DNA from 4 places in the Leclercia sp. CFBP8987 genome. Region 2 is predicted to be linked to each of the others. Evidence: predicted binding sites of a transcription regulator. Region 2 holds the regulator's gene; each other region holds the start of a gene.

Region 1 (8,137 bases), 890 kb from region 2:
TTGTCGATGATCGAGCTGTAGATATGCGGAATGATCTTGCTCACGCCAGCATCGAGGGCGATCTGCAGGATCTCTTCATAATTTTCCAGATCGATGCCCCCGGTCGGCTCCAGCCAGAAGTCGTGACGGGCGCAGGCTTCCGCCACCGCCTGGTATTCGTCACGGCATTTCAGGCCGCCCATCGGGAAGTATTTGATTGAGCTGCCGCCAAAATCCTTCAGCAGGGCAATCGCGGTTTCCACCGGGACGATACCGTCCGGTGCCGCGCTGCTCAGCGGGCCGGTGGAGATCTTCACCATCCCGACGGTGCCGGTCGGGGAGACCAGGCCGTTGACCACGGATTCACTCTGCCCCAGCAGCGCGCGGCTGGTGGCGACGCCGGTAAAGACCTGGTTCACGTGCTGTGGCTGCACCTGGCGGGAGATCTCGCTCACCATCGCCGACTGGTTCGGATCGCCCGCCCCGAGGCCCACGGAGAGCGCATTGTCGATAAGCTGAGCATACTCGCGCATATCCGCCACGGCGCTCTCCACGTCCGGGTAGTTTTTGGAGAGCACGCCCACCAGCACATGGCCTTCTGCCGCCTCGTAGATGGCGCTGGCGTTAGCTTTGGAACCGGCCAGCACGTTCAGGCAGACGCGGTCGCGATAAAAATTGGGGGTCAGTTTCATGCCTTTTTCTCCTGGCCTAATACTTCGCTGATGCGGCGATAGACGATATTCAGTTGGTCAGCGCTGACGCTGCGCACGTCGGCTTCGATGATCCCTTCGTTAGCCTTGTAGCCGCGGAAGTAGATGGCGTATTCGCCCTGCTTCAGTTTCGCGACCAGATCTGCGGTGCCGACGCCGGTGGTGGCTTCGTCGAACTTGATCTCGGTGCGGGCGATGTCACGCCCGGCGCTGTCCCACACCACGCGGGCGGTCACGCCGTTGAGGGTATTCAGGGCATCGATAAACGGCGTCATCTTCGCCACCATCTCGTCGCCGCTCTCTTTGGTCGCCGTCAGGTAGTGTTCAATGGCGCAGGTCAGGCCCAGAATGCCCTCTTTACCTACCTTCATGGCGCGGCCAATGCCCGCCGTCTGGCGTTTGACCCACTCAACGTACTGAGTTCGGCCGATCACCAGGCCGCTGGTTGGCCCTTCGATGGCCTTCGCGCCGCTGTAGATCACCAGGTCCGCGCCGGAACGGTAGTAAGCGTGCAGATCTTCTTCCGCCGCCGCATCGACGATCAGCGGCAGATCGTGTTTACGGGCTACTACTGCCGCCTGCTCGACGCTGAGCATGCTCTTCTGCACGCAGTGGTGGGATTTGATATAGAGGATTGCCGCAGTGCGCGGAGTGATCGCCGCCGCCAGCTGATCGGCGGAGCATTCGTTGGCGTAACCGGCTTCCACCAGCTTGCCGCCGCCCAGCGCCACCATGGTGCCGACCGGGGCGCCAAAGTTGACGTTGTGGCCTTTCGGCAGAACGATCTCGTTGTTCTCAATCGGGGTGATGTGCAGGTTCTCCAGCAGCCAGTCGCTCTCTTTGACCAGGACCGCCGCCACCGACTGGGCGATGCCCGCCGAGGCGCAAGAGACGACGGTCGCCCCTTCCACATCCAACAACTTCGCGATGTACTCACCGGTTTTGTTGACCAGATCCTTCATCTCGAAGTACTGGTTCATACCCTCCATGGCCGCCTGCACCACTTCCGGGCGCGGGGTGGAGACGCCGAGCGCGGTCATGCGCCCGGAGGTGTTAATGACCTGTTTTAAATTGTATTTCTCAAAAATTGAAGGCATGTTCCGTGCTCCCTTGTTCGGTCATGTAGCCCTTGCCCGCGCGGATCGCGGCAAGCGGCACCAGAATGTGTTCAGCCTGCAGGCTGTCGTTTTCGGCATCCGTCAGCACGGTTGGCTGGCGTTTAATGGTGAACAGCGTCAGGTCGGCGTCGAGGCCTGGCTGAATGCGGCCTTTATGGGCCAGGCGCAGGCCGTCGGCGGCGTTGGCGGTCACGCACTCAATCACCTGCGGCAGCGACATGCCAATGGCGAGGAATTTCGACATCACGCTGGCCAGCGAGCCCACCGGGCCGTTGATGCGGTTGCGACAGTAGATATCCGAGCTGATGGTGTGCGGCAGAATGCCCAGCGCGATGGCGCGTTTCGCCACCTCAAAGCTGAAGCTCGCCGTGCCGTGGCCGACATCCAGACGCACGCCGCGTTTCAGGGCGTTGGTGACAGAGGCACGCAGCTCGCCGGACGGGGTCAGAATGCGGTTCGGTTTGCCGTTGTAGCAGTGGGTAATGATGTCCCCGGAGCTCAGCAGGTCGGCAATCTCATCAAGGTTCGGCGGGTTGTTGCCGATGTGCACCATCAGCGGCAGATCGCCGTTCTCTTTCTGGATGGTTTTGGCGCGCTCCAGCGGCGTAATGCCGTTCTCACCGACCACGCTGCTGCTCATGCGCGCTTTCAGGCCGACGATAAAATTCGGGTGGCGTTTCACCGCCTGCTTCACCGCGCTGGCGTCGATATTGGCCATATTGGCCAGTTCGTTCTGGGCAATCAGCCCCACGCGGGAGATGTTCAGCAGGGCAAAGACCTCGGTGGCGGCTTTACGGGTGATTTCATAGAAATCGTCCACGTCGTCCGCCCCGGTACTGCCCGCGTCCACCACCGAGGTGACGCCGGTGGCAATGCCCACGCTGTCCGGCTCATCATGGTAAATCGGGGAGTTCGGGTAGCAGTGGACGTGGGAGTCAATCCAGCCTGCGCTGACCCAGGTGTCACCGTTCAGCTCAACGGTATGATGGGCGGGATCGGTGATGTCGCCCACCGCTGCGATCTTCCCGTCCTGAATGGCGATATCGGTCAGGGTATCGTCGGTAAGGCGCGCACGGCGCAGGAGTAAATCAAACATGGGGTTCTCCTGATAAGGCGGGCGCCTGAGCGCCCGCGGGTATTAAAGGGCGACCGGGAACAGCCAGCCCAACAGCATCGCGCCGAGGATGGCGCCACCGGTAATCGGCTTCTGCCAGATGTAGAACAGCAGAGCACCTAACAGGGAACCGATGCCGATGGGGATCGACGCGGTCATGGCGCTGAGGATAATCAACGGCCCGAGGAAGCGGCCGGAGGCGTTACCGGCCCCCATCATCACATCCGCCCCGTAGGTGGAGTTGCTCTGGTTGATGGTGAACTTACGCGCCAGGATGATGATGTAACCAATCGCCAGGCCAATCACCAGGCCGGTTACCAGCGAGGCAAGGAAGTTGGTCACCGGGAACATAATCCCTGCTCCCAGCAGCAGCGCCGGAACACCTAAGCCGACGCCAGTCTGGATCGCCCCGCCGATATCAAGGATCCCTACCAGGGAGCCTTCGATAATACGGGCGAACAGGAAGCTGGCGCCGAAGGCGGCAACCGCGCCGTAGGCACCGGTATCGATGCCCGCTTTCAGCATCGCCACGAAGGCCACTTCGTTAAAGGCACCGATGCCGTAGAGGTAGTACATGTGCGTCCCGGCGAACACGCCGGAGGAGAGCAGGCCAACGAAGATCGGGAACGACCAGTCGGCATACCAAAAACCTTTATTCTGTTCCATTTAGAGGCTCCTGTTACTTGCCGCTGAGCGAGTTGTGGATCATGTCGAGCCAGTTCGGCACGGTCAGATGGAAGGATTCAATCATCTTCATGTCGAAGCCGCGGAAGAAACCACTCAGCACGAACAGCAATACGATGGCGACCATCATCACTTTGGTGACGTGGTTCCAGCCGCTCTCTTCCACACCTTTTCCGATCAGGATCCCCAGCACCAGGCCCGGTACGGCGTTACCCATGATCAGCTGCGCCGCGCCGCCAAAGACGGTGGCCCAGAAGCCCGATTTTTTACCCGCGTCGATAGCCGCCAGCCAGAAGATCACCGGCATCACGGTGTTCACCAGCAGGTTTGCGGCCGGTACCAGCACCTTCACGGCGGTGACCTGCAGAGCTGCAGGAACGGACGAGGCGGTAAGGTTCAGGAAGGTGACGACCATCATGCCGATCACGCCGCAGGCAATCGCCATTTTGCGGGGATCGTGCAGCGTCTCGCCGACGTTACGGTTTTTGATCATCAGTGCCGCGGCACCCCAGTTCGGGATGATGCGGTGGTCAACGTCCTGGGTGAAGGAACCCGCCGCAACCGACGAGGCCCAGGCGTTGAAGAAGAAGCCTAACCCAAAGGAGAAGTGAGAGGCCGGATCCCCTTCACAGGAGTTCAGCTCCCCCAACGTACGAAATGCGCCCATACCCTGAGTGGTAGGCGCATGGAACATGCGTGCAGCCCCGGCGCCCACGCCGACGCCAACCAGGCCGCCGATGATGAGCGATTTTATTAAAATTATCAGGAACATTAGTCTGCCCTATTAGTAAGAATCAGCGTTGCGTGACAAAGTCCACCTGGTCCAGATTGATGGCAGTCACGTTGACGGTCACATCCAGCTCCACGCTGTAGGTGCGTCTCTCCCGGCGCAAAAAGAAGAACAGAAACGCCTCTTTACGCACCGCTTCTTGCGCCTGAACAACCTGCACATCCTGTGGCTCAATACGCAGTAAGATATGCGGCGATGCTTTCATCACCGCGGCCTGAACGTGGTTCAGCGCGTCGGCAAAGGCGCGCGCTTTGGCGTCACCCTTGCCTTTCACTCTCACCGTGGTGGTGAACTGTTCTTTCATGCTTATGCGCCGTGCTTCTTCTGCCACGCCTGTACCAGACGCTCGCCCAGCTCTTCTTTATCCATAAAGCCAAAACCGAGCACGTTGCAGCCTTCGTTGATGGCGGTGACGCCCTCTTCCACGGAACGCATGCCGTACTTCGCTTTGTAGCCATATTTGGTCTGAGCGGTGATCGCCCCCGCGCCGCCGCTGCCGCAGAAGGAGATGCCGAAGGTGGCGTTTTCCGCCTTCATCACGTCACCCAGCTTCATGTCTGCCGCCACGCCTGGCACAACCACGGCGCGACCACCCGCTTTTTCAACGCCTGCTGCAACCTTCTGACCTTTACCCAGGCGATCGCCGATAACGACTGTAATTTGTTCCATAGTGTTGCTCCTTAAAGGTTGTCTTTTGCGACTTCAAAGTGAACGGAGAGCAGCCAGGCTTCTTCATCAGGAAGGTTGCCAAACTGCGCCACGACTTCGCGGGCAAGCCGCATTGATTCAGGTGAAATTTCGTCGAACAGGTCAGCCTCAACCTCTGGCAGCGGCTCACCGGTCACCGACCGGTGCGCCATCGCGCGAACGTGGGAGGTGAGCATCTGCTCCTGAACGGCATTGGGGATAATGTGGTGATGACTAAGCAGAGTGAACGTCTGCTTGAGCATGGTGTCGGCGAGCTGTTCAGTTTGCGCCGCCTGGTCTCCAGTGTCGTTTATTACCGTTCCGTTAATCACTCGTCTTACCCCGTTATTGGCTCTGGGATAAAACTAACGCCGGGGGTTAATTGTTTGTAGCGAGTTCCTTTCCACTTCGAAGTGGAAAGGAACCCGGCGCCAGTGATCTGTGCCACATAATTGCACTGAATGATGATAATTCGCTGGGTTTACGTGATGAATATCACGCTCCTGAGCGGGTAAAGCGGCGTTGTGGAAGTGAAAAAGTTTACGAGCAGACTCGTAGAAATGTGAGCTGGATAAGGTTTTCTTATGCGGATTGGGTAGAGTGGCCGTGGGTGCTTGAGACTGACCGTCTCATGCATGGGACGGGAAGTGGAAAGCCCCGCCTGACTAAAAATCAGGGCGGGGGCTCGAAACGACACGTCACACCGTGGAGTTCGCTACCTCGCCCGCTTTAAAAGCAAGGAGGCATCCATGAAACGCAGAGATCCCAGTATCAGGGTTTTGATGATCATTTCTTTGACAATAATCATCTTCCGCAACACGGGAGAGGACGTAAGGCTCAGGCACCCATTAGCGGTATTTTTTGTGATAAGTATTACGCGTGGTGACAAACCCATCGGCTGCCGCCTGTGCTTCTTTGACTTTGCCTTCGTTGGCCAGCTTCAGCGCGCCGTCAATCTGCCCCACCAGGGTCTCCAGACCGTGACGGAAATCTTTCATCTCCGCGCTGTTTTCCGCTTTGCCTTCCAGCTTCGGCGGGGTCTCTTTTTGCGCATCCACCGCAGCAGTACGCATTTTGGTCAGGGCGTCTTTCATTTCCGCCGCATTGTCCGTTTTCTGCACCACCTTCAGATTTTCGCTGAGGGTGTCCATGTTGTCTTCCAGGTCAGCCAGGACCGACGTACTCATTACCAGCGTTGAAGCTGCGACGATTGCTAACAGATGTTTACGCATTGCTCACTTCCTTTTTTATTATTAAAAAAAAGCGCACCGGAGTGCGCTTGAGTATTACTGGCCGGCGATCTTCATCTCCGGTAACAACACCGATCCACACTGTATATTACTGCGGGTTTCAATATCGTTGCCCACCGTCACGATATTGCGCCACATATCCTTTAAGTTGCCGGCGATGGTAATTTCGCTCACCGGATACTGAATTTCACCGTTTTCTACCCAGAAGCCGGACGCCCCGCGCGAGTAGTCGCCGGTCACGCCGCTAACGCCCTGGCCCATCAACTCGGTTACCACCAGCCCGGTGCCCATCTCTTTCAGCATCTGCTCAAAGCTCAGGCCACGACCCGGGATCCGCCAGTTGTGGATGCCGCCCGCATGGCCGGTGCTTTGCAGCCCCAGTTTGCGTGCGGAGTAGCTGGTCAGCAGCCACTGGGTCAGGATGCCGTCTTTAATGATATCGCGACGCTCCGTGCGCACGCCTTCGCTGTCGAACGGCGTAGACGCCAGCCCTTTCAGCAGGTGCGGGTGCTCTTCAATGGTCAGCCATTCTGGCAGAATTTGCGTACCCAGCGCGTCGAGCAGGAAGGTCGATTTACGGTACACCGCGCCACCCGCGATCGCCCCGACCAGATGCCCGAACAGCCCGGTCGCCACTTCATTGGCGAAGATCACCGGTGCTTTCATGGTAGACAGTTTTCGTGGAGCGAGGCGGGACAATGTGCGTTTTGCGCACTCCATCCCAACCCACTCTGGCGACTGAAGATCGCCCAGCGCGCGGCCAATGGTGTAGGCGTAATCACGCTCCATGTCGCCGTTCTCTTCAGCGATGACGCAGCTGGAAAGCGAGTGGCGGGTGGAGCTGTAGCCCTGCAGCATGCCGTGGCTGTTGCCAAACACCTTGATGCCGTAGTGGCTGTTAAAGCTGCCGCCTTCGGTGTTGGTAATGCGCTTATCGGCATTCAGGGAGGCCTGTTCTGCACGCGCGGCGAAATCAATGGCTTCATCAGGGGTCACTTCTGCCGGGTGGAACAGATCCAGATCCGGGGCTTCAAAGGCCAGTAATTCTCTGTCTGCCACGCCCGCATAAGGGTCCGGGGAGGTGTAGCTGGCGATATCCAGCGCCGCCTGCACGGTACGCGCAATAGCGTCCGGGCTGAGGTCGGTGGAGGAGGCGCTGCCTTTACGGTTCTGGTGATAAACAGTAATCCCTAACGCGCCATCACTATTAAATTCAACGTTTTCCACTTCGCCATAGCGGGTGCTGACGCTCAGACCGGTGGTTTTACTGACGGCGACTTCTGCCCCGTCGGATTTCGCTGACGCCAGCTCCAGGGCCATGGAGACGGCCTCTTCCAGTGCTTTACGCTGTGCTGCAACTTGTGAGATCACTTTCATCGTAAATGCCATAATGTAAGGTGTAGTTAGCTGAAGTCTATCAGAGAACCGTTTCTCAGTACGCGCCTAAACTGGTAAGATTAGCCTCTTTTTTTAAGGAGCCTGACATGACTAAGCAGCCCGAAGACTGGCTCGACGACGTTCCCGGTGATGACATCGAAGACGAAGATGATGAGATCATCTGGGTCAGTAAAAGTGAAATTAAACGCGACGCCGAAGAGTTAAAACAGCTTGGTGCGGAAATGGTAGAGCTGGGTAAGAACGCGCTGGATAAAATCCCGCTCGATCCGGATCTGCGTGCCGCCATCGAACTGGCACAGCGCATCAAGAAAGAGGGCCGTCGCCGCCAGCTTCAGTTGATTGGTAAAATGTTGCGTCAGCGCGACGTAGAGCCTATCCGCCAGGCGCTGGATAAGCTGAAAAACCGC
Region 2 (8,137 bases):
CTGAACACAATCTTCAGCAAAGTGGTAAGCGAAGCCCGGGAAACTGAGTAGAATAGGGCGGCCATTTTTTCAGGAGCCGCCATGATTCTGCTGATTGATAACTACGATTCCTTCACCTGGAACCTGTACCAGTATTTTTGCGAGCTGGGGGCGGAGGTGGTGGTCCGGCGCAACGACGTGCTCTCTCTGGAGGATGTCGCGGCGCTGAATCCCCAGAAAATTGTTATCTCTCCCGGCCCCTGCACACCGGATGAGTCCGGGATCTCGCTGGCGGTGATCCAACACTATGCCGGTAAATTGCCGATCCTCGGCGTCTGCCTCGGGCATCAGGCCATCGGTCAGGTCTTTGGCGCAACGATCGTTCGTGCCGCCAAAGTGATGCACGGCAAAACCGCCCCGGTGACCCACAACGGCACGGGGGTCTTCTCTGGCCTGAATAATCCTCTCACCGTGACCCGCTATCATTCGCTGGTTATTGACCCGCCCACCTTACCCGACTGCTTTGAGGTCACCGCCTGGAGCGAGACTCAGGAGATCATGGGTATCCGCCATCGCGAATGGGATCTGGAAGGGGTGCAGTTCCACCCGGAAAGCATTCTCAGCGAACAGGGCCACCAGCTGCTGGCTAATTTCCTCAATCGTTGTTTTTTAGTTGCCATAAAGTGATTTTTTAAGCATATTTCGTGATTATATTTTCACTTCTGCTTTTTGCTTAAAAAAGGGTGGGGTTACATGGCAACTGAACAATCTGCAATTACGCGCGCAACATTCGATGAAGTTATCCTGCCAATTTATGCACCGGCCGAGTTTATCCCGGTGAAGGGAAAAGGCAGCCGCGTCTGGGATCAGCAGGGTAAAGAGTATATTGATTTTGCGGGCGGCATTGCGGTGACGGCGTTAGGCCACTGTCACCCGGCGCTGGTCGAGGCGCTCAAAACCCAGGGGGAGACCCTGTGGCACACCAGTAACGTCTTTACCAACGAACCGGCTTTGCGTCTGGGGCGTAAAATCATCGACGCCACCTTTGCCGAGCGCGTGCTGTTCATGAACTCCGGCACCGAAGCCAACGAAACGGCCTTTAAGCTGGCGCGCTACTACGCCTCCACTCGCCACAGCCCGTTCAAAACCAAAATCATCGCCTTCCACAACGCCTTCCACGGTCGTTCGCTGTTTACCGTGACCGTGGGCGGTCAGCCAAAATATTCCGACGGCTTTGGCCCGAAACCGGCCGACATCATCCACGTCCCGTTTAACGATCTGCATGCGGTAAAAGCGGTGATGGACGATCACACCTGCGCGGTGGTAGTTGAGCCGATTCAGGGTGAAGGCGGCGTGATGGCGGCAACCCCCGAGTTCCTGCAGGGGCTCCGCGAGCTGTGCGATCAGCACCAGGCCCTGCTGGTATTTGATGAAGTGCAGAGCGGCATGGGGCGTACCGGGGATCTGTTTGCCTACATGCACTACGGCGTGACCCCGGATATCCTGACCAGCGCTAAAGCGCTCGGCGGCGGTTTCCCGGTCAGCGCGGTGCTGACCACTCAGGATATTGCTTCGGCGTTCCACGTGGGCTCTCACGGCTCCACCTACGGCGGTAACCCGCTGGCGTGCGCGGTGGCTGAGGCAGCGTTCGATATTATCAACACCCCGGAAGTGCTGAGCGGCGTTAACACGAAGCGGGAGCAGTTTGTGAAGCACCTTCAGCAGATCGATGCTCAGTACGATCTCTTCAGTGATATTCGCGGCATGGGGCTGCTGATTGGTGCCGAGCTGAAGCCGCAATACAAAGGCCGGGCGCGCGATTTCCTCTACGCCGCCGCCAGCGAAGGGGCGATGGTGCTCAATGCCGGGCCGGATGTGATGCGCTTTGCGCCGTCGCTGCTGGTGGAGAGCGAGGATATCGACGAAGGGATGAGCCGTTTTGCCGCCGCGGTGAAGCGCGTGGTTCAGGCGTAGGCCCGTGCAAGCGTAGCGCCGCCGGGCACAAAAGCTAATACGGCGTCCGTTTCAAACGCCGGATCAACCAGATCCCATGATGCGGACGCTGTCGCCACGCCACTGACGAAATGGTGTGCATGGTATTCAGATGCCCCAGGATGCGCTGCAGATGCTGCTCCAGGGTGCTCATAGGCCCGTAGGTCAGGGTTTCGGGAGCTTCCAGGATATTCTCATCGCCGCTTTCACCCGGCGAATCATACTCCAGACGCTGCTGACAGCGCTGAAGCGCAATTTCACACGACTGCAGATAACGCTGCGCCAGGTCTGGCGTCAGCATCGTATGCTCCCGCGCCAGGGTCGTCATCGCGTTGATATGCTCGACGATAAACTGGCTGTGCGTTACCCACAGTTTCATATCCGCCAGATACGCCGAATTGAAGCCCGGCTCCTGCATCGCCTGGTTGAGCGAGTTGAACAGGGCGTTGTGCGCCTGGTTGACCTTCATGCGCTGCCAGGCCAGCGGCGTCGGCTGCGGATCGTCGCTGAGGATCAGGCGGATGGCCTCCTGATCGGCCTCCAGCGCGTCGTGGGCATTCTGCCGCAGCAGCCCGCTCTGCCACTGCGGCCACAGCCAGACCATGCCGCCGAAGGCAATCAGACAGCCAATCAGGGTATCGGCCAGCCGGGCGATAATAAATTGCTCACCGTTCAGGGTCAGCAGTTGCAGGGTATATACCGCCGTGACCGTAAAGCCCACCGTCGCCCAGCCGTAGTTCTTACGAATAAACAGGTAACTTACCAGAGTGATCACCAGCATCCCGGCGAGGGTATAGCCTTCCGGAACGTGGAAGTGCAGGGTGACACCGGCGATGATCAGCCCCACCATGGTGCCGGCCGCCCGGTGGAAAATACGCACCCGCGTCGCGCTGTAGCCGTTTTGCGTTACCAGCAGGACGGTCATTAAGATCCAGTAAGGTTTCGGCAGGTGCAGCGCTATGCCCATCAGGCTGGCGATACTCAGCATCACGCTGATACGCGCCGCATTACGGAGGGCGGCAGACTTCAGCGACAGATAGCTTTTCAGGGCGGGGATCAGCGGCAGGCGTTTCTGCTTGTCGGCCATCAGGTCGCGCGGGTAGAGCGGACGCTGGGTGCGCAGCACCCGGGCGATACGGCTGAAGTGCCAGGCGCAGAACTGTCCCACCGGGTTATCCGGGTGCTGACGGGCGATTTTTTCCAGCGCGCCGAGCGGTTTGTCCATGCTAAAGCGAGTGGGGTAGCGATGATAGAGGATGTCATCAGCCAGCACCCGCAGGCGGGCCGCCACGGTCTGTGCGTTCCAGCGGATCACCGCTTCGGCGTGACTGCGCTCCACCAGCTTTTGCACCTCCTTCGGGTGGTGCAGACTGACGGAGATATGCTCCTGCAGATCCAGCCCCACCTGGAAGGTGCGCAGCAGGCGTTTGTATTCGTGATTTCTGTTGGCCGCCAGCATATGCAGCTGCTGGTAACAGAGGCTGATCAGATCCACTACCTTCTGCTGGCGGGCCAGCAGCGGTGGCAACGATTTCTCAGGGTCAGTGTGCTGGGTCAGCAGGGTATATTTCGCTTCGCAGTAATCCGCCAGCTGTTGATAGAGCATGCTCAGCGACTCGCGCAGCGGCTGTTCGCGCCACATCCAGAACCAGAACCAGTTAAACAGCCCGTACCAGAGGGTGCCCAGCGTATAGAGGAGCAGCGGTTCCCAGACCGGCATGTTCCCGGCAAGACTCAGGGTAAAGATGGCCGCAATCAGCGAGGCGGGCAGGAGTCGCGCATGGAGAGCGCTGATTTCTGCCGTGACGCCTAAGGTCATTGCCAGTACCGTCAGAATGAGCGGCAGTGGAATATCCCGCGCCAGCAACAGCTGGACGGCCAGGCTACATCCGGCAAACAGGCAGCCGCCAATAGTCAGACGTTTAAAAAAGCGTTTATGCGGTGTGTCCAGGCCAGCGATGTTGCAGCAGGCTGGAACCAGAGAAAAGAGGAGTCCCTGTTGCAGATGACCGAAAATCAAACCCACAGCCACGGGGAGACACAACACCAGGGTTTGCCGCAGTGCGTAGTTAACTTCCGGGTGATAAATGAGCCTGCGCCACATGGATGCTAGAGACAAAAACGGCGTGGCATCCTGCGATGCCACGCCGTTTGAGCGGAATTAACGTGTTCCGTAAACCACGATGGTTTTACCGTGGGCGGAAATCAGGTTTTGATCTTCCAGCATTTTCAGAATACGACCGACTGTCTCACGCGAACATCCGACGATCTGACCAATTTCCTGACGGGTAATTTTAATTTGCATACCGTCCGGGTGGGTCATGGCGTCTGGCTGTTTCGCCAGGTTCAGCAGGGTCTGAGCGATACGGCCCGTTACGTCGAGGAAGGCGAGGTTACCCACTTTCTCGGACGTGACCTGCAGACGGCGAGCCATCTGCGAGGAGAGGCGCATCAGGATATCCGGGTTAACCTGGATCAGCTGGCGGAACTTCTTATAGGAGATCTCAGCCACTTCACACGCGGTCTTCGCACGCACCCAGGCGCTACGCTCCTGACCTTCTTCAAACAGGCCCAGCTCGCCGATGAAATCTCCCTGATTCAGGTAAGAGAGGATCATCTCTTTGCCTTCTTCATCTTTGATCAGCACTGCCACTGAGCCTTTGACGATGTAATACAACGTTTCCGCTTTTTCACCCTGGTGAATCAGCGTGCTCTTCGATGGGTACTTATGAATATGGCAATGAGACAAGAACCATTCGAGAGTCGGGTCTGTTTGCGGTTTGCCAAGCACCATGCGCTGTTATCCTCTGTTATAAGCTGTCTCCAGAGTCTGGCTATGTACCTGTACTCTGGGGTTGCAATCGAATTCTTTCCCCTGCCTGGGGTCTGGCTGGCACAATAATTAGCAGCCTGGAATGTGTGATGTCCTCTGCATACATGTGCAACGTCAATGTATTACTGTAGCATCCCGACTGTTTTAGCATAGCTTTTGCCGCGTGTCTCCTGGTGTCTCGCTTCAGCTTGATGCAGGTCGACTTCCGTTGTCAGAATTGTTACTGACGCGTAATCTGTCAGCAAAAATGCACTCCTGGAGTTAATACAAATGCAAGCACGTGTGAAATGGGTAGAAGGGTTAACGTTCCTTGGTGAGTCCGCTTCCGGGCACCAGATTTTGATGGATGGCAACTCCGGTGATAAAGCGCCAAGCCCGATGGAAGTAGTCCTGATGGCGGCAGGCGGATGCAGCGCCATCGACGTGGTGTCGATCCTGCAAAAAGGGCGTCACGATGTGACCGACTGTGAAGTGAAGCTGACCTCAGAGCGCCGTGAAGAGGCGCCGCGCCTGTTCACCCATATCAACCTGCACTTCGTGGTCACCGGCAAAGCGCTGAAAGATGCGGCGGTATCCCGCGCGGTGGATCTCTCTGCGGAGAAGTACTGCTCCGTGGCGCTGATGCTGGAGAAAGCGGTCAACATTACGCATTCGTATGAAGTGATCGAGGCCTAAGCGCCTTGCCCGGTGGCGCTGCGCTTACCGGGCAACAAAACCTCAGTCGATCTTCTTGCCTTCCATCAACCGCTGCACCAGCGGCATCATGATCAACTCCATCGCCAGCCCCATCTTCCCGCCCGGCACCACCAGCGTATTGATGTGCGAAATAAATGAACCCTGCAGCATCGCCAGCAGCCAGGGGTAGTCAATATTGTCCAGATTGCGGAAGTGGATCACCACGAAGCTCTCGTCAAGGGACGGGATGCCTTTTGCGGCAAAGGGGTTAGAAGTGTCCACGGTCGGGACGCGCTGGAAGTTAATATGGGTGCGGGAAAACTGTGGCGTCAGGAAGTTAATGTAATCCTCCATCGAGCGCACCACCGAGTCCATCACCGCCTCGCGGGAGTGACCGCGTTCGCTGGTATCCCGCGTCAGCTTCTGGATCCACTCCAGATTGACGATCGGTACCACGCCCACCAGCAGGTCGACATGGCGCGCCACGTCGTGATGCGGCGTCACCACTCCGCCATGCAGGCCTTCATAAAACAGCACGTCGGTCGGTTCCGGCAGCGGCTGCCAGGGGGTGAAGGTGCCCGGCACCTGGTTCCAGGGGACCGCTTCGTCATAGGTGTGCAGGTATTTGCGTGCCTGGCCGGTGCCGCTTCGCCCGTATTCGGCGAAGGTTTGCTCCAGCAGGCCGAAGTCGTTGGCATCCGGGCCAAAGTAGCTGATGTGTTTGCCGAGATCGCGGGCCTTGCGGATGGCCATGTCCATCTCAGGGCGGGTGAAGCGGTGAAAGCTGTCGCCTTCTACTTCCGCAGCACGCAGATGCAGCTGCGAGAAGATCTTACGAAAGGCGAGGCTGGTGGTAGTGGTACCCGCACCACTCGACCCTGTAACGGCAATAACCGGATGTCTGGCGGACATAGCAACTCCCTGAATGGAAAGAGGTCGCGGTTAACCGCGAAATTGATTGCGAGGCATGATGTTGACGGTTTCGTGCAGCTCAGACCATACCACCAGCACCTCACCGCTTTGCAGCTGGCGCCTGACGTCGGCGACCTTCTGCTCAAGCGAAAGCTCCTGTTCACCATAATCGGTGCCTTCGCGTAACACAAAGCTTTCAATCAGATTATCCAGCGTTTCGGGAGCCAGATCTTGCCAGGGAATAATCATCTTATCGGTTCCAGGTATGTGGTCAGCCAGTCCGGGATACGCGTTTCCAGCCACATCTGCGGGCGGCGCAGCGTGCCACCGACAAAGCCCACGTGTCCGCCGTGTTCGGTCAGCTGATACTGTACGTTAGCGGGCAAAAATTCCTGCGCGGGTATCGAGTGATGATCCATAAAGGGATCGTCTTTAGCATGAATAATCAGTACCGGTTTGGTGATGTTGCTCAGCACCGGCATGGCGCTGCACTGGCGATAGTAGTCAATCGCATCGGCAAAACCGTGAATTTTGGCGGTGATCAGATCGTCAAATTCGCGCAGGCGGCGCACTTTCTTCAGCTGTCGCAGACTGACCGGGAGCGTATCCGGGTAAGCTTTAAGTTTGCGTGCCGCATTGGCTTTGAGCAAGTTAAGCAGATAACGCTGATAGATTCGCGAGAAGCCCTTATCCATATGATAGCTGCAGTGCTCCAGCATGAACGGGGCAGAGACGATGGCGGCGGCATCCAGCGGGATGGTATCGCCCTCTTTTGCCAGCAGGCAGGCGAGCATGTTTCCACCCAGCGAATAGCCCACTGCCGCCGTAGGGGCCGGGCCGTGAGTCTCTGCCAGCCAGCGCAGGAACCAGGTGCCATCTTCAGTTTCACCGGAGTGATAGATGCGTTTCTGGCGATTGGGTTCGCCGCTGCACCCTCTGAAGTGCATCACCACGCCCAGCCAGCCGCGCGCTTTTGCCGCCTGAATCAGGCCGTGCGCATAGGGGCTGTGCAGGCTGCCCTCCAGACCATGGAAGACCACCAGTCGGGGTTTGTGCCGGGCCTGCTGCGGATCTTCGCTCCAGGCTAAATCAACGAAGTCATCATCCGGCAGGTCAAGGCGCTGCCAGACGGGGGTAAAAAGCACTTTACGGCGGATGAGACGCGGCAGCATGGTCTGCAGGTGTCGGTTCGACACGCCCCGCATGGGGACAAATTCCGCGCTTTCGTCGGCTGCAATGTTGAAGTCTGAGGGGATGATTTGGGTCATAAAGGTGATGCTAATTATTGTCTGTTATTTACGATACCTTCCGAATTGTACCCCGTTTAGCCTAGTTTTCCGAAACATGAACTGATCCCGATCACAAATATTTACCTTGATTATTACTCTCATGCTAATGATTCCTCTCTACGCTTAATTGATGACTTTATCGCCAGGGGGCACACTTAACTCAACGTTAAGCAAATCTAAAGATGAGCTGAATCAGGAGGTTAACAATGTTATCAGGGCAAATGCCAGCCCGGAACTGGAACACGCGTCGCACTGAAAAAGCGCGCCGCCTGGCTTCCGTCCCGGTGCAGGGCAAAGTACTGCCAACAGGCGACCTTGTCGCCATGCTGGAAAAACTGATCGCCCCAGGCGACAAAGTCGTACTGGAAGGGAATAACCAGAAACAGGCAGATTTTCTTTCCCGTTCTCTGGCCGAAGTGAACCCGCAAATTGTTCACGATCTGCATATGATTATGCC
Region 3 (8,137 bases), 1.9 Mb from region 2:
GCGCAGGCGCAGCAGCAGCGGGAGCAGGCCCGGGTACAGAGCGCCCTGGATCTGGTGGCGCTCTATAAAGCCCTCGGCGGGGGCTGGGAGCCGTATCAGCAGGTCCAGCTGCCGGACTACGCCGTCTTTGGCGACGCCCCGCGCGGATAAGTTCAGAGGATTGGGCAAGAAACGGGCAGGAACCGCACATTCGCCGTCGGCGTGAGCCGGGTATAACTATCGGGTACTCAACACACGAGGAGCGTCAAATGCGATATCAAAAACTGGGTAATACCGGCCTGTTTGTTTCTGAGCTCTGCCTCGGGACCATGACCTTCGGCGGCGAAGGCGGGATGTGGGGCAAGATAGGCCAGCTCCAGCAGCAGGAGGCCGAGCAGCTGGTGGGTCGTGCGCTGGACGCGGGGATCAATTTTATCGATACCGCCAACGTCTATTCAGAAGGGCGCTCGGAAGCCATCACCGGCCAGGCGCTGAAAAACCTGAAGATCCCGCGTGAAAACGTGGTGGTAGCAACCAAAGTCTTTGGCGAGACGGGCACCGCCGGGGTTAACTCCCGCGGCAATTCGCGTCATCACATCATCAGCAGCGTGAAAGAGAGCCTGCAGCGCATGCAGCTGGACTATATCGATCTCTATCAGCTGCACGGTTTTGACCCGGCCACCCCGATTGAAGAGACGCTCTATGCCCTGGATAACCTCGTCCAGCACGGACATGTGCGCTACGTCGGCGTCTCCAACTGGGCGGCCTGGCAGATTATGAAAGCGCTGGGGATCTCCGAGCGGCTGGGGCTGGCCCGTTTTGCCTCCCTGCAGGCTTACTACACCATCGCAGGCCGCGATCTTGAGCGCGAGCTGGTGCCGATGTTGCAAAGCGAGAAGGTGGGGTTAATGGTCTGGAGCCCGCTGGCAGGCGGGCTGCTGAGCGGCAAATATGACCGCGACGGTCAGGTGCAGGGCGGTGGCCGCCGCCAGGAATTTGACTTCCCGCCGGTGGATAAAGCGCGGGCGTTTGACTGCGTGGACGTGATGCGCCACATTGCCGACAGCAAAGGGGTATCGGTCGCGCAGATTGCCCTCGCCTGGCTGCTCCACCAGCCGGTGGTCAGCAGTGTGATTGTGGGGGCAAAACGGGTGGATCAGCTGGACGACAATATCGCCGCGACGGCGATTCATCTCAGCGACGAGGAGCTGAAACAGCTGGATGCGGTGAGCGCGCTGCCGCGAGAATATCCAGGCTGGATGCTGGAGCGGCAGGGGGAATATCGCCATAACCAGCTGGCGCAGCAGTAATCTTTTATTGTTTTCTGATTGAGTTCGGTGGCGTGTTCCGTTCACCTTATGTCCACCAGAATATGACATTCCAGAACCTGTGAACGTGAAAGGGGGCCACCGCGGCCCCCTTTTCAATCCCCGCGGCCCGCAACGAAATCGGTGCTTCGCACTGCGCTCACCTCACGACCTGCTGCCTGCGGTCGGCTCAACTCGACGTCCTGTCTCGCTTCGCCTCTGGCCGCCATCCATGGCGTCCAGCCCTGGTCATCCGGTCTCCGGTTCGCCGATTTCAGCGGGACTCAACACCTGTGCCACATGCAGAAATTGTTAAAAAACTCTTTTAAGATTTTTTCAAACAGCTGTAAAGGTGGAAGGGGCGGGAGTCCGGCTGAAAATCGCCGAAGCGTTTCCTGTAGGCCGGGGCGAGGCGCATGGATGCGCCGAGAGGGCGTGACCTACATGGATGTAGGATCACGCCCGACCCGAAAGCCGAAAGGAATAAGCTGAGGGAACCGCGAAGCGGCGATTTTCTTTGCCGGGAGCCGGGATTGTTAAGGGGGCGGCGGTAGCCCCCTTAACACGTTCACCGCAGCTGGGTATGCATAATGCAGAGATGCTGTAGTGAACGGAACAATTCCACTGCTATGACAGAATTGTTCTCTTACGATCGGTCGATCAGTTCAGACGAACCGGCATCCCGGAACGGTTGTTGATCGCTTGCTCAACGATGGTCGCATCCACGTCCTGCTGGCCGGTGATGGCCTGCACGTTGCTGGTCAGGGTGACCGGCACGGTGACGTTGTTGTTGATCTGCTCTTCGCTGGTGGACAGCGGGTTATGCACTTCGAGGTAACGGCTGCCATCCGGCTCGGTAGTTGCTTTTACCGGCTCGTTGATGAACTGCACGCGGGTGCCTACCGGCACGTTCTCGAACAGGAATTTGATATCGTCGTTACGCAGACGCACACAGCCGTGGCTCACGCGCAGGCCGATACCGAAGTTGGCGTTGGTGCCGTGGATCGCATACAGACGACCAATGTACAGCGCGTACAGACCCATCGGGTTATCCGGGCCAGCAGGAACAACGGCTGGCAGCGGCTCGCCCGCGGCAATGTACTCGGCGTGCATTTTGGCAGTCGGCGTCCAGGTTGGGCCGGCTTTCTTACGCTCAACTTTGGTGGTCCAGTTCATCGGGGTATCTTTCCCCAACTGGCCGATACCGATTGGCAGCACGATCACCGTGTTGGTGCCTTTCGGGTAATAGTACAGACGCATTTCGGCGCTGTTGATGACGATGCCTTCATGCACGGTGTCCGGCAGGATCAGCTGCTGAGGAATATTCAGCACGGTACCACCCTTCGGCAGGTACGGATCGACGCCTGGGTTGGCTTCCATCATGTTGGACAGACCCAGCTGATATTCAGCTGCGAAATATTCCAGCGGCTGGGTGTTACCCTCTTCAATGGTCACAACCTGGTTCTGACCCACCAGACGGCTACCGTCGGTTGGCAGTGGATAGGTGACAGCAGAAGCGGTCTTGCAAAACCCTACTACGGCAAACGCCGCCGCGAAAAGCGAAGTTAATTTCATATTCATGGTGTGCGAGGTATCTGTGCCACTTGGCAGGTTGTTTAAAAGTCTGAACGGTTTAGGGAGCGCATTATATGTGCATTCCTGACCGCATGGAATTCGGATGTGTACTAAATCACACTTTTTTCCGTTTCGTTAAAGTTTAGCGTTATGTTGTTACACGGGATCTCATTTCGGAATTGTGGCATAATGCCGGGTTTATCACACTTCTCGCAGGAATCTCCCGTGTTAGTTACCAGCAACGTCACTATGCAGTTTGGCAGTAAGCCGCTGTTCGAAAACATTTCCGTCAAATTTGGCGGCGGCAACCGTTACGGCCTCATTGGTGCCAACGGTAGCGGAAAATCCACCTTCATGAAGATCCTCGGCGGCGATTTAGAGCCGACGCTGGGCAACGTTTCTCTCGATCCGAACGAGCGCATCGGTAAGCTGCGTCAGGATCAGTTCGCCTTTGAAACGTTCACCGTTCTTGACACGGTGATCATGGGCCACGGTGAGCTGTGGGAAGTGAAGCAGGAGCGCGACCGCATCTATGCCCTTGCCGAAATGAGCGAAGAAGACGGCTATAAAGTGGCCGACCTCGAAGTGCTGTACGGCGAAATGGATGGCTACTCTGCGGAGTCCCGTGCCGGTGAGCTGCTGCTGGGCGTGGGCATTCCGGTTGAACAGCATTACGGTCTGATGAGCGAAGTCGCACCCGGCTGGAAACTGCGTGTTCTGCTGGCGCAGGCGCTGTTCTCTAACCCGGACATCCTGCTGCTCGACGAACCGACGAACAACCTGGACATCGACACCATTCGCTGGCTGGAGCAGACGCTGAACGAGCGTAACAGCACCATGATCATCATCTCGCACGACCGTCACTTCCTGAACATGGTCTGCACCCACATGGCGGATCTGGACTACGGCGAGCTGCGCGTCTATGCGGGTAACTACGACGAGTACATGACCGCTGCGACCCAGGCGCGTGAGCGTCTGCTGGCCGATAACGCCAAGAAAAAGGCGCAGATTGCTGACCTGCAATCCTTCGTCAGCCGCTTCAGCGCCAACGCCTCCAAATCGCGTCAGGCCACCTCCCGTGCTCGCCAGATCGACAAAATTAAGCTGGATGAAGTTAAAGCCTCCAGCCGTCAGAACCCGTTCATCCGCTTCGAGCAGGACAAGAAACTGTTCCGTAATGCCTTAGCCGTCGAAGAGCTGACAAAAGGTTTCGACAACGGCCCGCTGTTCAAAAACTTCAATCTGCTGCTGGAAGTGGGCGAGAAGATCGCCATTCTGGGTGCCAACGGCGTGGGTAAAACCACCATGCTGAAGACCCTGGTGGGTGAACTGGCTCCGGATAACGGGACCGTGAAATGGTCCGAGAATGCGCAGATTGGTTATTACGCCCAGGATCACGCCGAAGATTTCGACAACGATCTGACCGTCTTCGACTGGATGAGCCAGTGGAAGTCTGAAGGTGATGACGAGCAGGTGGTACGTAGCTTCCTTGGCCGTCTGCTGTTCAGCCAGGACGACATCAAAAAGCCGGCGAAGGTGCTTTCCGGTGGTGAGAAGGGGCGTATGCTCTTCGGCAAGCTGATGATGCAGAAACCGAACATTCTGGTGATGGATGAACCAACCAACCACCTGGACATGGAATCGATCGAATCGCTGAACATGGCGCTGGAGATGTATCAGGGCACCCTGATCTTCGTCTCTCACGACCGTGAGTTTGTCAGCTCCCTGGCGACCCGCGTGATTGAAATTACGCCAGAGCGCGTGGTGGACTTCAGCGGTAACTATGAAGATTACCTGCGCAGCAAAGGTATCGACGGTTAAAATAAACCCCTCACCCTAACCCTCTCCCCACAGGGGAGAGGGGACTGCCCGGTGCGGTTTTCACCCTCGCCCCTATGGGGAGAGGGCCGGGGTGAGGGGCAATTACACCACCCACTCACTCCCTTCCACACCGTTCACCCGCAGCTTACGTTTTTCTTCCGCCGGTAACGACAGCTTCAGCGCCTTCCACGCCGGACGATAATCCCCACGCCCGTTGACCTTCAGGTTGATGGTTGCCCCATCGCACACCATCTCCCACTCCACCCACAGCGCATTGCCGTTCTGATAACCCCAGCTCTCGCCGTCATCTTCAAACAGCAGACCCGAGGTCGCACCCACGCCTTTCACCGGGAACAGCTTCAGCTCGCGGGTATCATCTTTTTCGGCTGACACATGCGTGATGCGTTCGCTGAGGGGAAGACCGGCACCGGCACGCACCAGCAGGGGCAGTTTTTCCAGCGGAGCATCACGGACGATCCACTGCCCGCCGGAGAACCACTCCTGGGTGTAAAAATCGTACCAGCCGGTTTCGTTATCCGGCAGCCAGACACGGCGCTCACGCTGCCCGGCGTCGACGACGCTGGCCACCAGCAGGTCGCGGCCCAGCAGGAAGTCATCGCACTCTTCGAAGGTCTGCGCATCGTGCTCATGGTCGAGGAAGGTTGGACGCAGCATCGGCTCGTCATCGGCATGGGCCTGCCAGAGCAGGGTGTAGAGATAGGGCAGCAAACGATAGCGCAGCTCAATGGCACCGCGAATGGCCGGCGTTACCCCCGGATACATCCACGGCTCGTTAACGGTGGCATCATCATTCCACGAGTGAATGGTAAAGCGCGGATGCATCACCCCGTTCTGCACCCAGCGGACAAACAGCTCGGCGTCCGGTTTATCGCCGGAGAAGCCGCCGACGTCGTGGCCGACGTTATAGAGCCCGGAGAGGCTCATCCCCAGCCCCATGCGGGTGTTGTAGCGCAGGGTCGCCCAGTTGGTGCGGTTATCCCCGCTCCAGGTCTGGACGTAGCGCTGCATCCCGGCGCAGCCGGAACGGGAGATCAGATACGGACGTTTTTCCGGCGCAAAGCGCTGCTGCGCTTCCAGCGAAGCCCGCATCATCAGCAGCGGCATCACCGGACGAATATGTTTGATGGCGATTTCATTGCCAAAGCCGTGGCAGCGCGCTTCCCCATCCCACACCTCAAACTCGTTGTTGTCGTTCCAGGTGGAGTCGATCCCCATCTCCAGCAGCTGGGTGGTCACCCCTTCCTGCCACCACTGCACCGTCTGCGGGTTGGTAAAGTCGAGGTGTGAACCTTCGTCATCCCAGAAGCTGGAGCGTTCCGGTGCGTCGGTTTCTGAATCGCGAATGAACAAGCCGCGCTCCGCCACCTCGTTATAGCGCGGATGATCCTGCAGCAGGCACGGCTTGATGTTGGCTGCCAGCTTCAGGCCCGCATCGTGGAACGCCTGGCTCATCACCTTCGGCTGCGGCACTTTGTCGTAGTTCCAGTTGAAGACGTAGCGCTTGCCGTTGATCGAGGTGTAGCCCGACGAGAGCTGGAACGAGTCGCACGGAATGGCGTGCTCTTCGCACAGGCGGAAAAAGTTCATCAGCTGGTTCTGGGCGTCCGGTGCGTCGGTGTAATGCATGGTCGAGCCGCTATAACCCAGGCTCCATTTCGGCCCGAACAGGGTTTTGCCGGTCAGACGGACAAAGGCTTTGGTGACCTCCAGCGCCCGTTTGCCGGTGAAAATGTAGTAATCGATATCACCCGCTTCCGCCTGCCAGCGACGGTAGGCGGTGTGATAGTTGTCGATTTCGTTACCCAGATCCAGCCAGCAGCTGCTGAGGTTGTCGTAAAACAGGCCGTAGCTCACATCATCCCGGCGGGTGAGGGTGAACGGAATATGCTTGTACAGCGGATCGGTGCTGGCCGCGTTATAGCCCATCGCATCCAGGTTACGCATCTCATAGCGCTTGCCGTTGCGCTGTAAATCACCCGCTTTCTCACCCAGACCGTAGAAACGTTCGTCCTGACGACGGCTCAGGTAGTGCGCCACCCCGTCGCCGTGGGCGTTCAGCAGATAGGCGCTGGTAGGACGGTCATTTACCAGCGGCTGCCACTCACCTGCCTCGTCGCGGTAGTGCCACTCCAGCCACAGCGGCTGATGCACGGTGACGCGCAGCTGTTCGGTGGCCACGGTCAGTACATCGTCCTGTTGCGTCAGCGTCCAGGTCGGGCAGCTAAAGCCGCTGAGATCGTCCCGACGGCGGCCTTCCCAGGGCACATCCCGCTCCGGGGCAATGCTCCAGGTCCGATCCAGGGTCAGTGCCCCCTGGCGCTTAATCAACACCCGGAACAGGTTCTCTTCCAGCACATACAGGCACAGGCGATGCTGGTTATCGACCAGCAGTTCCAGATGGTTCGCTGACTGTTTATCTACGGTCCAGTTTTTCAGGGTTTTCATATGCAATACATCCACTATCAGGCGCGCTTAGCGCGACGTTCAGCAATAAATGCCACCAGGAAAACAGCGCCAATCAGGTCGAAGAACCCCATGGCAATAAAGAGCGGGTTGAAGCCGATTTTGTCGGCGGTGACACCAATCAACAGGGAGAAGAGGAAGCTGGCGATCCACGCCGCCGAGCCGCGCATGCCGTTGACGGTGGCCATCTGGCCCTTGTCGAAGGACTCCACCACCAGGGCGCTGAGCATGCAGGAGATGATCTGATGTCCAAAGCCGCCGATGGAGATCAGGGCAATGGTGATGTACGGGTCGCGGGTGAGGGCGACAATGCCTAAGGAGATCATCAGGAAGGCGCCGGTAACCGAGCTGGCCACCACTGAGTTGACGCGGGAGCAGCCGAACCAGCGGGTATAGAGACGGGTGAGATACCCGCTCGCCACGCTGCCGAGGTCGGCGGCGAGGAACGGTAGCCAGGCAAACATCGCGATCTGCTTCAGGTCCATGCCGTGCTCTTTCGCCAGATAGAGCGGCACCCAGAAGCTCAGTACCGCCCAGGCCGGTTCCGCCATAAACGCCGGAATGGCAATCCCGTAGAAACGTTTGTTCTTCGAGACGGTTTTCAGCGCGGTCAGGAAGGGCAGTTTCACCGCCGGTGGCTCGTTATCCTGCTTGATAAACGCCAGTTCGTCCTTGCTCAGGTTCGGGTGCTGCTCCGGGTTGTGGTAGAACGCCCACCACAGGATCACCCACAGCAGCGCCAGCACGCCGGTAAACATAAACGCGCCCTGCCAGCCGAAGGAGGCGTGGGCGAAGTAGATGATAGGCGGGGCCAGCATCGCGCCGATGGAGAAGCCCACACCGGCCCAACCGGCGGCTACCGGACGTTCTGATTTCGGGAACCATTCGCCAATGGTTTTGGCGTTTGCCGGGGTCGCGGCCGCTTCGGACGCGCCCATAAAGAAGCGCAGGATCGCCAGATGCAGCCAGCT
Region 4 (8,137 bases), 360 kb from region 2:
GTACACGGTTTCAGGTTCTTTTTCACTCCCCTCGCCGGGGTTCTTTTCGCCTTTCCCTCACGGTACTGGTTCACTATCGGTCAGTCAGGAGTATTTAGCCTTGGAGGATGGTCCCCCCATATTCAGACAGGATACCACGTGTCCCGCCCTACTCTTCGAGTTCACAGCAGGTGTATCTTCGTGTACGGGAGTATCACCCTGTACCCTGCGACTTTCCAGACGCTTCCACTGACACACATGCTGATTCAGACTCTGGGCTGCTCCCCGTTCGCTCGCCGCTACTGGGGGAATCTCGGTTGATTTCTTTTCCTCAGGGTACTTAGATGTTTCAGTTCCCCTGGTTCGCTTCGTTAAGCTATGTATTCACTTAACGATAGTGCAACGGATTGCACTGGGTTTCCCCATTCGGAAATCGTCGGTTATAACGGTTCATATCACCTTACCGACGCTTATCGCAGATTAGCACGTCCTTCATCGCCTCTGACTGCCTAGGCATCCACCGTGTACGCTTAGTCGCTTAACCTCACAACCCGAAGATGTCTCTTTCGATTCATCATCGTTTTGCGAAAATTTGAGAGACTCGAACACACCTTCATCTGCTCTTATTACGGAGAGCAGACACAGTGTGTCGTTTCAATTTTCAGCTTGATCCAGATTTTTAAAGAGCAAAACTTCTCAATGCACTCGAAAGTACATTTAGAAGTTCATCATTCATCAGACAATCTGTGTGAGCACTACAAAGGCAGGTTCTTTAAGGTAAGGAGGTGATCCAACCGCAGGTTCCCCTACGGTTACCTTGTTACGACTTCACCCCAGTCATGAATCACAAAGTGGTAAGCGCCCTCCCGAAGGTTAAGCTACCTACTTCTTTTGCAACCCACTCCCATGGTGTGACGGGCGGTGTGTACAAGGCCCGGGAACGTATTCACCGTAGCATTCTGATCTACGATTACTAGCGATTCCGACTTCATGGAGTCGAGTTGCAGACTCCAATCCGGACTACGACGCACTTTATGAGGTCCGCTTGCTCTCGCGAGGTCGCTTCTCTTTGTATGCGCCATTGTAGCACGTGTGTAGCCCTACTCGTAAGGGCCATGATGACTTGACGTCATCCCCACCTTCCTCCAGTTTATCACTGGCAGTCTCCTTTGAGTTCCCGGCCTAACCGCTGGCAACAAAGGATAAGGGTTGCGCTCGTTGCGGGACTTAACCCAACATTTCACAACACGAGCTGACGACAGCCATGCAGCACCTGTCTCAGAGTTCCCGAAGGCACCAAAGCATCTCTGCTAAGTTCTCTGGATGTCAAGAGTAGGTAAGGTTCTTCGCGTTGCATCGAATTAAACCACATGCTCCACCGCTTGTGCGGGCCCCCGTCAATTCATTTGAGTTTTAACCTTGCGGCCGTACTCCCCAGGCGGTCGACTTAACGCGTTAGCTCCGGAAGCCACTCCTCAAGGGAACAACCTCCAAGTCGACATCGTTTACGGCGTGGACTACCAGGGTATCTAATCCTGTTTGCTCCCCACGCTTTCGCACCTGAGCGTCAGTCTTTGTCCAGGGGGCCGCCTTCGCCACCGGTATTCCTCCAGATCTCTACGCATTTCACCGCTACACCTGGAATTCTACCCCCCTCTACAAGACTCTAGCCTGCCAGTTTCGAATGCAGTTCCCAGGTTGAGCCCGGGGATTTCACATCCGACTTGACAGACCGCCTGCGTGCGCTTTACGCCCAGTAATTCCGATTAACGCTTGCACCCTCCGTATTACCGCGGCTGCTGGCACGGAGTTAGCCGGTGCTTCTTCTGCGAGTAACGTCAATTGCTGAGGTTATTAACCTCAACACCTTCCTCCTCGCTGAAAGTACTTTACAACCCGAAGGCCTTCTTCATACACGCGGCATGGCTGCATCAGGCTTGCGCCCATTGTGCAATATTCCCCACTGCTGCCTCCCGTAGGAGTCTGGACCGTGTCTCAGTTCCAGTGTGGCTGGTCATCCTCTCAGACCAGCTAGGGATCGTCGCCTAGGTGAGCCATTACCCCACCTACTAGCTAATCCCATCTGGGCACATCTGATGGCAAGAGGCCCGAAGGTCCCCCTCTTTGGTCTTGCGACGTTATGCGGTATTAGCTACCGTTTCCAGTAGTTATCCCCCTCCATCAGGCAGTTTCCCAGACATTACTCACCCGTCCGCCACTCGTCACCCGAGAGCAAGCTCTCTGTGCTACCGTTCGACTTGCATGTGTTAGGCCTGCCGCCAGCGTTCAATCTGAGCCATGATCAAACTCTTCAATTTAAGTTTGATGCTCGTGAATTAAACTTCGTAATGAATTACGTATGTTCACTCAGAGACTTTGGTATTCATTTAGTGTCCGAAGACATTAAGAATCCATGTCACTTTGAGTGCCCACACAGATTGTCTGATAAATTGTTAAAGAGCAGTGCAACGCGGCTTTCGCTCACCGTTGCGAGGTGGCGTATATTACGCCTTCCTCTTTCAGAGTCAAGCAATAATTTCACGCTTTTCTCTGCTGACCCGGCGGCTTGTTTGCCGTTGTTCCGTGTCGATGGAGGCGCATTATAGGGAGTTCTCCCGGGGCCGCAACCCTTAAATGACAGAAAAATGACTGACTGCTGCATTCCCCAGCAAAACCCCGTCTTATACGCATTTGCCCACAGAGTTATCCACAAACTGACTGATATTCTCTGCAGCACGCCCTCTAAGACGGGGTCAAAATCACTCTGCAGCTTGCTCTTTTCCTACCAGGATGGTGGTTAACGTAAAGGAAAGTACCAGCGATATCGCTACTCCCGCCAGAGCAAAGACAAAATACGGGCCTATATAAGCAGGCAAACTGAAGATGCTCGACAGAATGTAGCCATAAAGACGCACGCCGAAGAAAGCAATAAAGGCTGAAGCCAGCGAGCTGGCCACCGTGGCGGCGATAAAAGCTTTCTTGTAGCGCGTCAGGACACCAAAGAGTGCCGGTTCGGTAATGCCCAGCAGCGCAGAGATGCCTGCCGACAGCGTAACGGTCTTCTCCTGACGGTCCCGACTCAGACGCCAGATAGCAAATGTCGCCCCCGCAATCGCCATATTGGCCATAAACATCATCGGCATCAGCATATCGTAGCCACGGTCACTGAAGTTCTGCAGGGCGATTGGCGTCATCGCATGGTGCATCCCGGTCAGGATCGCCACCGGTCGGATGGCACCGACCACCAGCCCGGCAAAGCTGGACGACACACTAAACAGTCCTTCTATAAAGAAGGCGAGTCCTTTACCCAGCCAGATACCAATCGGGCCGATCACCACCAGCGCCGCCAGGGCACCTATAAAGAGGGTGAGCGTCGGCGTGAAGACGGTTTTCAGGACATCGGGCATGATGCTGTCTACCCAGCGATGGATATAGCTTAATGCCAGTACCGAGAAGATCACCGGAATGACGCTCGAAGAATAGTTAAAGACGGATACCGGGATCGCATTCATTAACCAGATGGCACTGACCGCCCCTTCCTGATGCGTCGCCAGGGCTTTCGCTGCTTCTATTAAGGAGGGATACATCAGACAGGCGGCAACCGCCGCGGCAAGATACTCATTGGTCTTGAAGATCTTCGCCGCCGACACAGCGAGGAAGAACGGCAAGAAGTAGAAGACGCCGCTGGCAATCAGGTCGATAACCATGACGGTATCGCTTTTCGCCGAGACCACCTTTAAGGCGATCAGCCCGGCGAGCAATCCTTTTATCATCCCGGCACCGGCAATGGCCGGGACAATCGGACCAAAAACGCCCGAGACGGTATCCATAAAGAGGGAGACCAGACTTTTACGCCCTTTTGTCGCCGTCGGTGATTTATCAGCGCCCTGGCCGAGCACATCCAGCATTTGCTCGTACCAGCTGTTCACCTTCGGCCCAATGATCACCTGAAACTGATCGCTCTGCAGTTGCGCGCCCAGCACCCCAGGCAGATTTTTGATCGCAGCCTGGTCAACTTTATTATCGTCGATTAAATCAAACCGTAGCCGCGTCATACAGTGCCAGACTTTATTAATATTCCCCTGGCCGCCGACCAGACGAATAATATTATTGATGGCTTCTTGCGTCCCCATAAAGACTCCTGCCGGTAGGGTTGTTGTTTTATTGATGCCACGAGAATAGATAAACCCACACTACAAAACAAACCAATAAAAGTTGATATTGCTCACACTTAGCTACCCAGGGAGCCACAAAACAGCTAACAAACCAAAATTGGTACGGTTTTTAATTAAAATAGAATCAAATAACTGACCAAAATAAATAATAAAAAAACGGTTTACCGGTAAACATTTTTAGGGCGATGATATTCCCATTCCGTATTTCCACAGAGCAGCAAAGGAGTTTTTCGTGACGCCTGAGATCATCACTAATATCGAGTGCTTTATTACCCGCCCGGATCGACATAACCTGGTGACCGTTCGCGTTACCACGGAGCATGGCCCCGTCGGACACGGCTGTGCCACCTTCCAGCAGCGCCCGCTGGCGGTTAAAACTCTGGTGGATGAGTATCTCAAGCCGCTGCTGATCGGCCGGGATGCCAGTAACATCGAAGATCTATGGCAGATGATGAACGTTAACGCCTACTGGCGTAACGGTCCGGCGATGAATAACGCCATTTCCGGTGTGGACATGGCCCTGTGGGATATTAAAGGGCAGCTGGCCGGTATGCCGCTGTACCAATTGTTGGGTGGAAAATCCCGCGACGCGATCCCGGCTTACAGCCACGCCAGCGGCGAGACGCTGGAGGAACTCTTTGCCTCCGTCGATAAACTGGTGGCGCAAGGCTATCGTCATATCCGTTGTCAGCTCGGTTTTTATGGCGGCACGCCGTCGGCGCTGCATGCCCCGGAAAACCCGACCGCGGGTGCCTGGTTCGATCAGCATGAATACATGGCGAATACCGTGGAGATGTTCCGCGCCCTGCGCGAAAAATATGGCTGGAAACTCCATTTCTTACATGATGTCCACGAGCGTCTCTTCCCGCAGCAGGCCGTGCAGCTGGCAAAACAACTTGAGCCCTACCAGCCCTACTTTATCGAAGATATTCTGCCGCCACAGCAAAGTGCCTGGCTGGAACAGGTTCGCCAGCAGAGCTGCGTGCCGCTGGCGATGGGCGAGCTTTTCAATAATCCAGCTGAATGGCACGACCTGATCGTCAATCGTCGCATCGACTTTATTCGCTGCCACATCTCGCAGATCGGCGGCATTACGCCAGCATTAAAACTGGCGCACCTGTGTCAGGCCTTCGGCGTGCGTCTCGCCTGGCATGGCCCCGGCGATATGACGCCCATCGGCGTGGCGGTGAATACGCACCTGAACATTCACCTGCACAATGCGGCCATTCAGGAGTTTATTCCGCGTTCCACGACCACCGACGGCGTCTTCCCCGGCGCGCCTGAGGTGAAGGACGGGTTTATCTATCCCCCGACCGCGCCCGGCATCGGTACAGGCTTTAATGAAGAGCTGGCTCTGGCGCATCCTGTGGCCTATCGCCCACACGAGTGGACGCAGAGCCGCCTGCCGGACGGGACGATTCATACGCCCTGATTTTGTCGCCAGGCTAAATTATCGCGGTTATAGGGGCTGACCCAGGTGCAGGTGTAGTTGATATCGATAATATCGCTCACCTCAAAAACCCGGCCCCCCTCCAGTATTCCGCGATTATTAATATGCATTGCCGGGCTGCCTTTTTTGCAGCCCAGTATTACCGCCTGCTCACGGCTGACGCTGACTGCCCGATAGGTGGTCAGCATATGGGAAATGATCAATCCTTTGCTTAATACGTACTGCTGAATGGAGCGCTCAATCGCCTGCTGATTGAGGTCGGGAAAATCGGCAACCGGCATGCTGGACACTTCCAGCTGTACGGGCTGGTCATCGACGTAGCGCAGGCGGCAAAAGTGCCAGATAAAACTCTCTTCATCGATACCAAAAATTTGCTGCGCCGCGCGATCGGGCCTTCTCTTATGCAGGCTAATCATCCGGTAGCGCATCTGATCGAATCGCTTCTCGGTGATCGAGTTGTAGATCAGCGGATTATTGCGCGCATGCTCGTTGATCCAGATCCCCGAGCCCTGCACGATCCGCACCACGCCAATGCTGACCAGTTTCTCCAGCGCCTGGCGGATAGTGAAACGCGACACGCCATACTCTTCGGCCAGTTGCCGTTCAGGGGGAAGTTTGCGTGGCCCCGCCGTGGTGTCCTGATAGATTTTGCTTAGCAGATCCTGAGTCACAAACTCTTTCTTTTTCATTGTTCGGTCCTGAAGTCATTCAATGTTGATCACCCCTCAGCAGTCCGGCATACCCTGCGCCAGCAATCGCGGCCAGACTGCCGCCCAGTCCGAGCCATGCCCCATCCCGCTAACCACCTCCGTTCGCACACACCTCTCCCCTACCGCCTGTTGAAAACGTCGGGCGACAGCGGGTGGCACGGTGGTGTCGGCGTCGCCACTGTAATGGATCTGCGGCAGGTCACGCAGTGCAGCAGCGCGATCGATAGCGCTGCGGGCTGCGGGCATCGGGGTAACATGATGCAGGGCATTGACATACGCAACATCGAGATTGCCTGCCACCGTGCGCAGGGAGCGCACATCATCTCGGCGTTCCGCCAGCAGCGCGGCGATATTGCCACCCCCGGAGTAGCCAACCAGATCGATCTTCACCCCCGGATAGCGCAGCACCATCTGGCTGAGCGCCTCGTTCATTGCATCAATAACCGCCGGTGAGAAACGATCCTGCGTCCAGACATTTACGCGGCAGGCGGCCGGTAGCGGCGGCCCGATGAACTGGCAGGGTCGGGCAAGGTAAAACACATTTGCCTGCTTATCCGCCGCAGCCAGCTTCAGACCGGTCGGATTACGCGGAGTCGGATTATCGGAGGGCGCTGTGCGGCTCTTCCAGGCAAAGCCATCCCCTTCGATGTAGACCCGCAGGGAATGAACCGGAGGGGCGATTCGCTGCCATGTCACAATCGGGAACGGATCTGTGTCAAATTTCTCACTGATCAGACCACTTTCACTGGCTATTTTTTGCGCAGCGCGGTGCGAATCGTCGGTAATACACCCTACCAATAATAAAGATAAACTAATCAATACGGTTCCCTGCAAAAAGTGAGGATATATCCTCATACCGCACCAGCCTTAACTCAAATTATCAACATGACCAAATATGTGAAATGAATTCAACCGGAAATAATTAAGCATCGCTTATTGTTTTCGGCAACGAATTGTATATTCTGCGCCCGAAGATATCGGATTAATCCGAAGAAATCACAACTGCATTTTGCATAAACATCGCAACGTTATGATGGTACACCATGGAAAAGAAACGTCTTAGCCAGCTGATCTCTCTGCTGGTGGCATCAACGACCGCCCAGGCCTACGCCACATCTCCAGAGTTAATTATTGATACCCCGACAAGCAACGTGCAGATTGCCGACGCTAAAGAATTAGTGCATATCACCCAGAATGGATTTGTGACTGGCATGCCAGTTTCTGCCCTGGCGGTAAATGCGGGGGTGACTGTAACAACGCTTACCAATGATGGCGTTATTAACGACCAGAATGGTATGCCTTTATTTTTAAGTAACAATCTTGTTCAGATAGATGGAACAGTCGATCAGCTTAATAATAACGGCACCATTGCCAGCGTTAATGAAAATCAGATTAACAGCGTGTTCGCGGTGGGCGCTTCGGGAGTGGTTAATACCTTAACCAACACCGGCACCATTAAGGGAAATTCGAATAATTACTATAGCGGTAATTACAACACCGGCACGCTCAACAATGCCGGGACAATTCATACCCTAAACAATACCGCTGATGGCAAGATCCTCGGTTCCCTCGGCATCAGTAATCAGGGAACCATTGATAACTTAATCAATGCGGGCCTTATCGGCGCCACGGATGCTGAGAATAACAACTACATTGGCCAGAACGGTGCCATTTTTAACAGTGGTACGATTGGCACGTTGCACAATACCGGTTCGATTGACGGGGGGACGTCTGATAATTACGGCCGTTCCGGGATCTCTAACCAGGGCAACATTACTACCCTCGTCAATGATAATAAGATTAATGGCAGCTTCGCCGGTATC

The links. The regulator CRP, encoded in region 2, controls carbon source genes, mostly activating them, when cyclic AMP is high. The targets are predictions, from matches to a motif close to ATGTGANNNNNNTCACAT.
Positions count from the first base shown of each region.
Region 1: a site for CRP is predicted at 5,515-5,532, ahead of SOM40_RS02150 (glycine dehydrogenase). Genes of this name have one in related genera too.
Region 3: a site for CRP is predicted at 2,965-2,982, ahead of ldtB (L,D-transpeptidase). Genes of this name have one in related genera too.
Region 4: a site for CRP is predicted at 4,193-4,210, ahead of SOM40_RS19615 (enolase C-terminal domain-like protein). Genes of this name have one in related genera too.

Region 1 covers NZ_CM188255.1:449,119-457,255, reverse strand. Annotated here, with positions in the region: gene dagF (2-dehydro-3-deoxy-phosphogluconate aldolase) at 1-671, opposite strand, end outside; gene SOM40_RS02180 (DgaE family pyridoxal phosphate-dependent ammonia lyase) at 668-1,786, opposite strand; gene SOM40_RS02175 (amidohydrolase/deacetylase family metallohydrolase) at 1,770-2,903, opposite strand; gene SOM40_RS02170 (DUF4310 family protein) at 2,946-3,587, opposite strand; gene SOM40_RS02165 (DUF4311 domain-containing protein) at 3,601-4,377, opposite strand; gene SOM40_RS02160 (DUF4312 family protein) at 4,400-4,699, opposite strand; gene SOM40_RS02155 (SFCGS family glycine-rich protein) at 4,702-5,064, opposite strand; gene SOM40_RS02150 (glycine dehydrogenase) at 5,076-5,414, opposite strand; gene cybC (cytochrome b562) at 5,931-6,314, opposite strand; gene pmbA (metalloprotease PmbA) at 6,369-7,721, opposite strand; gene yjgA (ribosome biogenesis factor YjgA) at 7,817-8,137, shown strand, end outside.
Region 2 covers NZ_CM188255.1:4,440,135-4,448,271, reverse strand. Annotated here, with positions in the region: gene SOM40_RS21485 (putative adenosine monophosphate-protein transferase Fic) at 1-51, shown strand, start outside; gene pabA (aminodeoxychorismate synthase component 2) at 82-666, shown strand; gene argD (bifunctional acetylornithine/succinyldiaminopimelate transaminase) at 733-1,953, shown strand; gene SOM40_RS21470 (YccS/YhfK family putative transporter) at 1,988-4,075, opposite strand; gene crp (cAMP-activated global transcriptional regulator CRP) at 4,133-4,765, opposite strand; gene SOM40_RS21460 (OsmC family protein) at 5,075-5,479, shown strand; gene SOM40_RS21455 (phosphoribulokinase) at 5,522-6,391, opposite strand; gene SOM40_RS21450 (YheU family protein) at 6,422-6,640, opposite strand; gene SOM40_RS21445 (hydrolase) at 6,637-7,659, opposite strand; gene mdcA (malonate decarboxylase subunit alpha) at 7,887-8,137, shown strand, end outside.
Region 3 covers NZ_CM188255.1:1,443,181-1,451,317, forward strand. Annotated here, with positions in the region: gene SOM40_RS06835 (efflux transporter outer membrane subunit) at 1-150, shown strand, start outside; gene SOM40_RS06840 (aldo/keto reductase) at 249-1,289, shown strand; gene ldtB (L,D-transpeptidase) at 1,947-2,867, opposite strand; gene SOM40_RS06850 (ABC-F family ATPase) at 3,087-4,682, shown strand; gene SOM40_RS06855 (glycoside hydrolase family 31 protein) at 4,785-7,148, opposite strand; gene SOM40_RS06860 (MFS transporter) at 7,166-8,137, opposite strand, start outside.
Region 4 covers NZ_CM188255.1:4,076,365-4,084,501, forward strand. Annotated here, with positions in the region: rRNA gene SOM40_RS19600 (23S ribosomal RNA) at 1-523, opposite strand, end outside; rRNA gene SOM40_RS19605 (16S ribosomal RNA) at 758-2,297, opposite strand; gene SOM40_RS19610 (PTS transporter subunit EIIC) at 2,739-4,112, opposite strand; gene SOM40_RS19615 (enolase C-terminal domain-like protein) at 4,387-5,586, shown strand; gene SOM40_RS19620 (GntR family transcriptional regulator) at 5,574-6,293, opposite strand; gene SOM40_RS19625 (alpha/beta hydrolase) at 6,330-7,169, opposite strand; gene SOM40_RS19630 (autotransporter family protein) at 7,358-8,137, shown strand, end outside.